DNA from 3 places in the Alkaliphilus crotonatoxidans genome. Region 2 is predicted to be linked to each of the others. Evidence: predicted binding sites of a transcription regulator. Region 2 holds the regulator's gene; each other region holds the start of a gene.
The links. Region 2 encodes HrcA, which represses chaperone genes, less so after heat shock. Its sites were predicted from a motif close to TTAGCACTCNNNNNNNNNGAGTGCTAA; they were not measured.

Region 1 (3,288 bases), on a different contig from region 2:
ACCTTTTCGGCCTTTATATTTTCACTATTGGGCATGGCATTTAAAACCTTCTCCATTTCAATGGTCAGGTCTCCCTCATTAGACAGGCAAACCGGATGGCTCTTAAGCTTTTTAGAGACCTTTACAGCCTTTACCTTATCCGCCAGAATATCCTTCATGGAATCAAAAAGACCCTGATAGTTTTTAGCCTCTTCTTCTACAGCCTTTTGGTTTTCATCGGCCTCAAAGCCTAAGTCGCCGCTGGAAACTGATTTAAATTCCTTTTCTTTATAATTCATCAGCATTCTAATGGCAAATTCGTCAACATCATCAATAAAATATAGAATTTCGTATCCCTTATCTGAAACCAGCTCAATTTGAGGCAGTTTTTCAATTCGTTCGTAGGATTCACCGGCAGCATAATAAATATACTTTTGATCCTCCGGCATTCTGCTGACATATTCATCTAATGTAACCAGCTTCTTTTCCTTAGAGGAATAGAACATCAACAGGTCCTGTAGGGTTTCCTTCTCACTTCCAAAGTTGTTGTAGACACCAAATTTAAGCTGTCTTCCAAAGGATTCATAGAACTTTTCATATTTGTCTCGTTCTTCCTTCATCAGGCTTAAGAGACCGCTCTTAATTTTACTTTTGATGTTTTTGGCAATCAGCTTTAATTGACGATCATGCTGCAGCATTTCTCGGGAAATGTTTAATGATAAGTCCTCGGAATCGACCATTCCCTTGACAAAGCTGAAGTAGTCCGGCAATAGATCAGGGCACTTATTCATGATTAATACCCCACTGGAATACAGCTCTAGCCCCTTTTCATATTCCTTAGTGTAGTAATCGAAGGGGGTTTTTTCTGGTATAAATAAAATTGAGTTGTATCTTACAGCCCCGTCAACGCTAATGTGGATATGCTTAAGGGGTTTGTCATAGCCATAATGCTTGTCTGCATAAAATCTTTCATAATCCTCCTGGGTAAGCTCGCTTTTGTTCTTTCTCCAGATGGGCACCATACTGTTAAGGACCTGCTCTTCAATGTAGTCCTCATATTCATCCTCAGTGCCCTCCTTTAATCTGGTATTTTTCATATCCATTTTAATGGGATACCTGATGAAGTCGGAATACTTTTTAACAATGCTCTTCAGCCGATATTCTTCTAAATACTCATCATAGCTTTCATCCTCGGTATTCTCTTTAATCTTTAAAATGATATCAGTTCCGACGGACTCCTTTTCCCAGGGCTCAATGGTATAGCCATCGGCCCCGTGGGATTCCCATTTATAGGCCTGGTCTCCATCTAATGCCCTACTGATAACCGTAACGGTTTCTGCCACCATGAAGGCTGAATAGAAGCCAACGCCAAACTGGCCAATGATTTCGTGACCATCTTTAATTTCCGTTGCCTTTTTAAAGGCCAGGGAACCGCTCTTGGCAATTACCCCTAGGTTATCCTCCAATTCTTCCTTGAGCATACCAATACCTGTATCAGAAATCTTTAATACTCGATTTTCCTTGTCTGCGAAAATCTTAATGTAATAATTTTCAGGATTGAAGCTTATGTTTTCGTCAGTCAAGGCTCGATAATAGATTTTATCAATGGCATCACTGGCATTGGAAATAAGCTCCCTTAAAAATATTTCCTTGTGGGTGTAAATTGAGTTAATCATCATATCCAGCAGTCTTTTGGATTCTGCCTTAAATTGTTTCTTTGCCAAAATAACCCCTCTCCCTTCATTTTATTTCTTTTAATTCTAAAGGCTCGTCCCACTCCTATATATGTAAACAGTACCTTACTCAAGGAATTCTGTATGGGATTTTTGCCCTCTTTGTGTTAGCACTCTCGTTTAATGAGTGCTAATTTCCATAGTCTTTATATATCATATTCTTTATTCTGTGTCAATACCTCCATTTAGGTTATTGGGTAAGCTTCTTGTACAAAAAGGAAGAATAATCGTTTTATTAAGTTGATTGATTGACGACGGCTTTTTTTCTGTGCTACAATTAAATAAAAAATCTATTTGCGGGGGGACCATTTGGTTGAGAAGGTAAAACCTGACCCTTTGAACCTGTCAGCTAATACTGGCGTAGGGAAGCAGATCATTCATGTTGATTGAATTATGGGTGCTTCTGATATTAAGAAAGCACCTTTTTTTATTATCTACCTTCCGTACTAGATTCAACAAAAGTAGTCCTTTAAATCTATAAGGAACGCTCTATTCTTGAGTCAATACTTATTGATTAAGGGTTAAATGATCTCCTGCAATATTAATGAAAGTGAGGGAGCAATATGAAAAAAGTATTAACGATAGCCGGCTCAGATTGCAGCGGCGGTGCAGGCATACAGGCGGACCTGAAGACCTTTTCGGCCCATGGTGTCTTTGGAATGAGTGTGATTGTATCGGTTGTGGCTGAAAATACCAGCCGGGTCATTGATATTCAGGATGTAACGCCAGATATGATTGAAAAGCAGATTGACGCTGTATTTGAGGATATTGAGGTGGATGCAGTGAAGATTGGCATGCTTTCTCAGCCGGCCTGTATGATGGCTGTGGCTAAGAAACTTAGGCAATACCATCCTGCCAATGTAGTGATTGACCCGGTAATGTATGCAAAAAATGGTTGCCCCCTTATGGACCCTGATGCCATCGATACTTTGATTGCCGAGATTATCCCCCTGGCGGATTTGCTGACACCCAATATCCCAGAGGCTGAGAAGATTTCAGGCCTTCAAATTAATAATGTAGCTGAAATGGAGCAAGCAGCCAAAAAAATCTACGAAATGGGGGCTAAAAGTGTACTGGTAAAGGGCGGCCATGCCCTAGGGGATGCCCTGGATGTACTATATGACGGTGATCAATATATCCATTTTAGTGCCGAAAGAATCGATACCAAGAACACCCATGGCACCGGCTGCACCTATTCCTCTGCCATAGCCTCTAATTTAGCCCTGGGTATGGATTTACAAGGGGCTGTAAAGCATGGTAAGGACTATGTTACAACGGCCATCAGGCATTCCCTTTCCATCGGTAAAGGCTGCGGGCCCACCCACCATTTTTACAAGCTTTATCAAAGGGGATTAAATCGACCCATTTAAGACTGAATTGTTGTAATATAAAAGGCCCCAACCGTTGGGGCCTTTTTAATTGTTTGTATATATAAATTAAGGCATTCTTTAAATTTGCTTTGAACACTTGATTAATTTCCTCTGTTCCTAACACCACTCCTTGACTACCACTTCTCGTAATGAATTTTAGATTGGTCATATCTGTTCTCTGGCTTCCTTTCTTCGGCCGGATACCC
Region 2 (3,288 bases):
CCCCTTTGCAGATTGGCAGCATTCAGGAAGGCTAGCCCCCCTTGACGAGGAGCTGGAGCTAGACATGTATCATGGGGCGATTCAATATTTAAAGGAAGCAGGCTATGAACACTATGAAATTTCAAACTTTGCCAGGCCAAGTCATCGTTGTCTCCACAATCAAATCTATTGGCGCAACCAACCTTACCTTGGACTAGGAGCAGGGTCCCATTCTTATTTAAATGGAAAAAGGTTTAGTAATGCGCTAGAAATAGAGGGTTATTTGAAATATATAAAGGAAGGAAGGCGCCCGGTTATTGAAAGCATTGATATTTCCTTTAAAGATGAAATCAGCGAAACCATGTTTTTAGGCCTGAGGATGATGGAGGGGATTTCGATTGAGGCCTTTCAAAGGCGGTTTGGCATTTCACCAATTACACTCTATGGAGATACCCTGAAGGCCTTGAAAGATCAGGGGCTAATTGAAATTAATTCCAAGCGGCTTTATTTAACTGCCAAGGGAATAGACCTTTCAAATCAAGTATTTCAAAAGCTGCTGTTGGATTAGACCAAATTTAAAAAATGTGAAAGGGGGTCTTGACAAAAATAAATTGAAATGATATTTTAAAAGCAGATAGCGTTAGCACTCAATGATAAAGAGTGCTAATAATCGAGGTGGTCATATGAGATTGAATGAAAGAAAGCTAAAAATTTTACAGGCCATAGTTCAGGATTATATTCAAACGGCAGAGCCCGTTGGTTCCAGAACCTTAACCAAACGATATAATCTGGGAGTAAGCCCTGCGACCATTAGAAATGAAATGGCTGATTTGGAAGATTTAGGCTATTTAACCCAGCCCCATACTTCTGCCGGCAGAATTCCTTCAGATAAGGCCTATCGTTTCTATGTGGACTATCTGCTGGAAATGAAGAAAATTGCGGCCTTTCAACGGGACTATATTAAAAGCAATCTGTTAAAGAGCTTTGGTGAACTTGAGGATCTGCTCCAATACAGCTCAAGAATATTGTCTCAATTAACTAACTATACCACCATTGCCATGGCACCTCAAATAAAGGGAAGCAAGCTAAAGCACATACAATTGGTTCCTATTGACGATGAGAACATGATTAGTGTGATTGTCACCGATACAGGGGTTATTAAAAAGCCCTTGATCAAGATTCATGGCGGAATGGATTATGAAATTATGCAGAAGGTTTCTGTCATCCTGAATGAAAAGCTGGTAGGCTTGAGCTTTCGGGATATTGAGCAGAAATTAGAAAGAGAGATGAAGCAGGAGGCTAATCATTTCAGCAGCATCATTGATATAATCGTCCCTGAGCTCTTTAAAACCCTGGAGGAAATTGATGATTTTGGGCTATTTTTGAACGGTACAACCAACATCTTCAACTTTCCTGAATTCAGTGATATTTTAAGGGCTAAATCCTTTTTATCCATGCTGGAGGAGCGGGATCTAATTACAAATCTGATCAGTACCTCTGAAAAGGAGGGCCTGACCATTTCCATCGGAAGTGAAAATTCCCTTCAGGAAGCAAAGGACTGCAGTCTTGTAACGGCTACCATCAAATTAGATGGAAATACCATGGGGTGGCTTAGCGTAATTGGACCAACTCGAATGGATTATTCCCATGTGATTAGTGTAATGGATCAAATCAGTGCCTACATTAATCAACTGCTTAAAAATAGATATTAAGGTCTATAGTGCGAAACACCAGGGGTGTTTTGCACTCTCTCTTTTTAAAGATTACGAGAAAAGGCGGTGTCATGATTGGAAAAGCAAAATCAAGAGGAAATTTTGGATGAACAGTTGGAGGAAACAGCTGACAGTAATCTGGAAGCAGTACAGGAAGAGACAGAAGAAGCGGCAGAGGCCACCGAGGAGGTAGACGAAATAGCGAAATTAAAGAAGCAAATAGAAGAAAAGGAAGCAGCGTTGCAGGACTACATAAATCAGATGCAGCGTCTGCAAGCAGATTTCGCCAATTACAAAAAGCGAATAGAAAAGGAAAAAAGTGAAATCTATTTGTACGCTAATGAAAAATTGGCTGAAGAATTGCTAGGAACAATGGATAACCTGGAAAGGGCCCTTGAGGCTGCTTCAGAGGAGCAGGAGACTGGTCTTTTTCAGGGAATTGAGCTGGTATTAAAGCAGCTCAAGGAGCTGTTAAAGCGAAACGGGGTTGAAGAAATTGAAGCATTAAATCAGCCCTTTGATATGAACCTGCACCATGCAGTAGCCCAGGAAGAGGCTGAAGCCGAAGCCAATACTATAATTGAAGTGTTTCAAAAGGGCTATAAGATTCATCAAAAGGTCTTAAGACCGGCCATGGTAAAGGTGGCTAAATAATCAAGTAATACGACAACATATAAAATAAGGAGGAAAAGAAAACAATGGCTAAAATAATAGGAATAGACCTGGGAACAACCAACTCATGTGTATCCGTTTTAGAGGGTGGAGAACCCGTTGTTATACCTAATTCCGAAGGAAACAGAACAACTCCTTCAGTAGTTGCCTTTGGTAAGGACGGAGAAAGAATTATTGGTGAGCCTGCCAAAAGACAGGCAGTGGTGAACCCAGACAGAACCATTATCTCAATTAAAAGACATATGGGAACAGATCATAAGGTTACAATTGACGGCAAGGATTATACTCCACAGGATATTTCAGCGATGATCTTACAAAAGCTGAAGGCTGATGCTGAGGCTTACTTAGGTGAAACTGTAACCGATGCTGTTATTACCGTTCCCGCTTATTTTTCTGACAGTCAAAGACAGGCAACAAAGGATGCCGGCAGAATTGCAGGTTTAAATGTTCAAAGAATAATTAATGAGCCAACGGCTGCTTCTTTGGCCTATGGATTAGATAAAACTGAGCAGCACCAAAAAATTCTGGTTTACGACCTTGGGGGCGGAACCTTTGACGTTTCCATTCTTGAGCTGGGAGACGGCGTATTTGAGGTATTGGCCACCCATGGTAACAATAATCTGGGTGGAGACGACTTTGACCAGGTGATTATTGATTACATTGCAGAGGAATTTAAAAAGCAGGAATCAATCGATTTAAGAAATGATAAAATGGCACTGCAAAGATTGAAGGAAGCTGCTGAAAAGGCTAAAAAAGAGCTTTCCAGCACAATGACCACCAACATTAATCTTCCCTTTATTACTGCCACCAGCACAGGGCCAAAGCACTTAACCCTAGATTTAACCAGGGCAAAATTTGAAGAATTATCAGCCCATTTGGTTGAAAAAACCATGGAGCCTATGAAAAAGGCCCTTTCCGATGCAGG
Region 3 (3,288 bases), on a different contig from region 2:
CCTCGGCAATAATTAATAGCTTTTTACCCTGTTGAACGATTTTTTCCAGGATGGGTAGTAATTCCTGTACGTTACTGATTTTTTTGTCAGTAATTAAGATATATGGATCATTTAAAACTGCTTCCATCTTTTCAGTATCGGTTACCATATAGGCAGATAAGTATCCTCTGTCAAATTGCATACCTTCTACAACAGATAGGTTTGTTCCCATGGATTTTGATTCTTCAATCGTAATAACACCGTCATTTCCTACCTTTTCCATGGCGTCGGCAATCAGCTTACCAATTTCTTCGTCGCCTGCAGAAATGGCACCTACCTGTGAAATGGCTTCTTTGCCCTCTACAGATTTAGAGATTTTCTTTAATTCAGCAACAGCCGCATCTACAGCCTTTTGAATTCCTTTTTTCAGGATCATTGGATTAGCACCCGCTGCAACATTTTTTAAGCCTTCTCTGATAATTGCTTGGGCTAAAAGGGTTGCTGTTGTTGTACCGTCACCTGCAACATCATTTGTTTTGGTGGCAACCTCTTTAACCAGCTGCGCACCCATGTTTTCATAGGCATCTTCCAATTCAATTTCTCTGGCAATGGTCACACCGTCGTTGGTAATTAATGGAGAACCGAATTTTTTATCAATAACAACATTTCGTCCCTTTGGTCCTAATGTTACCTTTACTGTATCAGCCAGCTTATTTACCCCTGCCTCTAAAGCACGACGGGAGTTTTCACCAAATTTAATTTCTTTAGCCATAATATAACCTCCTCTACATTATTTAACGTTTATTTAAGTAATCTTATTTCGGTCTTTAATCAAACCTATGTCTATTCAACAATAGCCAGGATATCACTTTGCTTTAAGATGGTATATTCTTGTCCATCATATTTTACTTCTGTACCGGCATATTTAGAAAAAATAACTCTATCGCCAGTCTTTACTTCCATTTTAACTTCCTTACCCTCTACAAAACCACCTGGGCCTACTGCTACTACTTCAGCCATTTGAGGTTGCTCTTTGGCACTTCCGGGTAAAACAATTCCGCTTTTTGTTTTTTCTTCTGCTTCAAGCCTTTTGATAACTACTCTGTCGCCTAAAGGTTTAATATTCATAAATTAACCCTCCTTAATTTATTTTTATTTTCTTTACTTTCAAATTATTAGCACTCATCACCAGCGAGTGCTAACTACATTTATAATGTTATAGAAAAGTAAATCACCAGGCAAACCCAATTAAAGATTAATATGTCCGTTTATTGCCAATTATAATCATTTATATTATTATTTTACACTATTTCATTGAATTTCTTATTATTTTAGCTTTTTTAATTGAATTTAACCCAATTACAAAATTTTTTCCCTAAAAATTAAAAGGCCAGCACACCCAGCCTTTAAAACAAGTCTTCCTTAACAAGATTTATAGGGAGACTTTCTTGAAATATATTACAGAAATTAAAACCTTTTGGAAAATGAGAAGGTATATATTTCCTACGCATTATAAAAAGCTCCCAAATGCAAATAGAAGCTGCTGAATTACCAGGGTAATCTTACTGAATAATGACATCAGTAATGGATAAAGAATGGGCAAAAACACCGCCGGCAGCATATTTCCCACATTGATTTTTTTAATCTCCAATATGTTCAAGGAAATACCCATAATTAATAACCCGCCAATAGCAGTCATTTCGTTGATGACACCTTCTACTAAAAATGGTTTCATCAAGGACGCTGAAAGGGTAATGAGCCCTTGATAAATCAAGACTGCTATGGAGGAAAAAACAACTCCGATTCCCATGGTGGAAGAAAAAATAATGGCTGAAATACCATCAATCAAGGATTTTGCAAAGAGGGTTTCATGATTTCCTGTTAAGCCGCTTTCCAGGGAACCAACGATGGCCATAGCCCCTACACAATAGATTAGGCTGGCCGTAACAAAACCCTTGGCAATGGTACCCTGTCCTCCATTATTAAATCTTTTCTCTAACCAGTTTCCCATGGCCTCCAGCTTATTCTCAATAGCCATGGCCTCTCCTAAAATACTGCCTACGGCAACACAGGTAATCATAATCAAGATGTTTTCACTTTTGAAGGTACCTGACAGGCCCACTACAAATACGCTTAGCCCCAGGCCCTGCATAATGGTCTTTTTATATCCCTCTGGAATACCCTTTTTTAAAATTATCCCTAAAAAACCCCCTATTGAAATAGCTAATACGTTGACAATCGTTCCCAGCACTTAACGCTCCCCCTTACCAATTCCTAAGCTTCTACCGTAATAAAATAAATACTGTTGTGCATAGCCTGCATATTGACCAAATTTTGTTTTCGCATATCGTTCAATATATGGGGCCGGTTTTTCTTCCTTAAAATAAAAATGCTCCATTAATCGCTTAATCCAAACATCCACTGGAAAGGCCTCCAGCTTAGACATGGAAAAAAAGGCAATACAATTAGCCACTTTGGGTCCAACACCAGTAAATTCCATTAACCAACGATGGCAGTTTTCCCAATCTGCCTCTTGAAGCCTGTCTATCTCTGTCTGCCGCTGAAGGAGCTGGGCAGCTGCAGCAATAATATAGCCCGCCCGGTACCCTGTATTGCATGCCATCAACTCTTCTTTACTGACCTCCTTAAGTACAGCAGCTTCAGGAAAGGAATAGTAATCCTTCCCTTCAAAGGTTCCTAAATACTGACCGTATCGTTGGCTGATAAGACCAATAATTTTTTTAATTCTAGGAATATTGTTATTGGCCGAAAGAATAAAGGAAATCAATGCTTCCCAGAAATCCTGCCGAAGAATTCTAATTCCACCCCCAAAGGCAACTGCCTGCTCCATGACAGCATCTTCCTTTGCCAGTGTTTGCTTAATACTTGCATAGTCTGTATTTAGGTCAAAATAGCCTGTCCATATTTCTTCAAAATCTTTTTGATTGGTATGATTAAAGTGAATTTCCTGCCCTATTTTATTGACATTCAGTATTTTGCCATAGGCAACCCCTGTATAGCTGCCGTCGGGTTCCCTTTCCCATCGAAAGCATTGACCACAGTCAAATATATGGGACAGCTCAAAATCCTGTTGATTTTTTAAAATGATGCCATTTTCCTTTTCAATCACGTTTCGTTGCTCCATTGGTCCTCCTGACTACATTGATTATTCTTCAAGGGGCTGATAAATATAATACAGCTGATAAATTTGTCTGCCTGTTTCGGTATCGAAAAACACCAGCATTTGTTGTTCATTTTGTACGGTTGAATAACGATGGGCCACTCTGGGCCGATAATAGGTTTGAAAGG

Region 1: the regulator HrcA is predicted to act here: its motif matches at 1,820-1,846, upstream of htpG (molecular chaperone HtpG).
Region 3: the regulator HrcA is predicted to act here: its motif matches at 1,155-1,181, upstream of groES (co-chaperone GroES).

The regions. Positions count from the first base shown of each region.
Region 1 is NZ_BAAHXS010000003.1:320,654-323,941, reverse strand. It holds gene htpG (molecular chaperone HtpG) at 1-1,703, opposite strand, end outside; TPP riboswitch at 2,001-2,097, shown strand; gene thiD (bifunctional hydroxymethylpyrimidine kinase/phosphomethylpyrimidine kinase) at 2,276-3,082, shown strand; gene ACYQ1I_RS02445 (nitroreductase family protein) at 3,217-3,288, opposite strand, start outside.
Region 2 is NZ_BAAHXS010000001.1:113,059-116,346, forward strand. It holds gene hemW (radical SAM family heme chaperone HemW) at 1-547, shown strand, start outside; gene hrcA (heat-inducible transcriptional repressor HrcA) at 630-1,691, shown strand; gene grpE (nucleotide exchange factor GrpE) at 1,767-2,345, shown strand; gene dnaK (molecular chaperone DnaK) at 2,390-3,288, shown strand, end outside.
Region 3 is NZ_BAAHXS010000004.1:1,293,635-1,296,922, reverse strand. It holds gene groL (chaperonin GroEL) at 1-751, opposite strand, end outside; gene groES (co-chaperone GroES) at 823-1,107, opposite strand; gene ACYQ1I_RS08640 (DUF554 domain-containing protein) at 1,490-2,230, opposite strand; gene ACYQ1I_RS08635 (DNA-3-methyladenine glycosylase family protein) at 2,231-3,124, opposite strand; gene ACYQ1I_RS08630 (YcdB/YcdC domain-containing protein) at 3,146-3,288, opposite strand, start outside.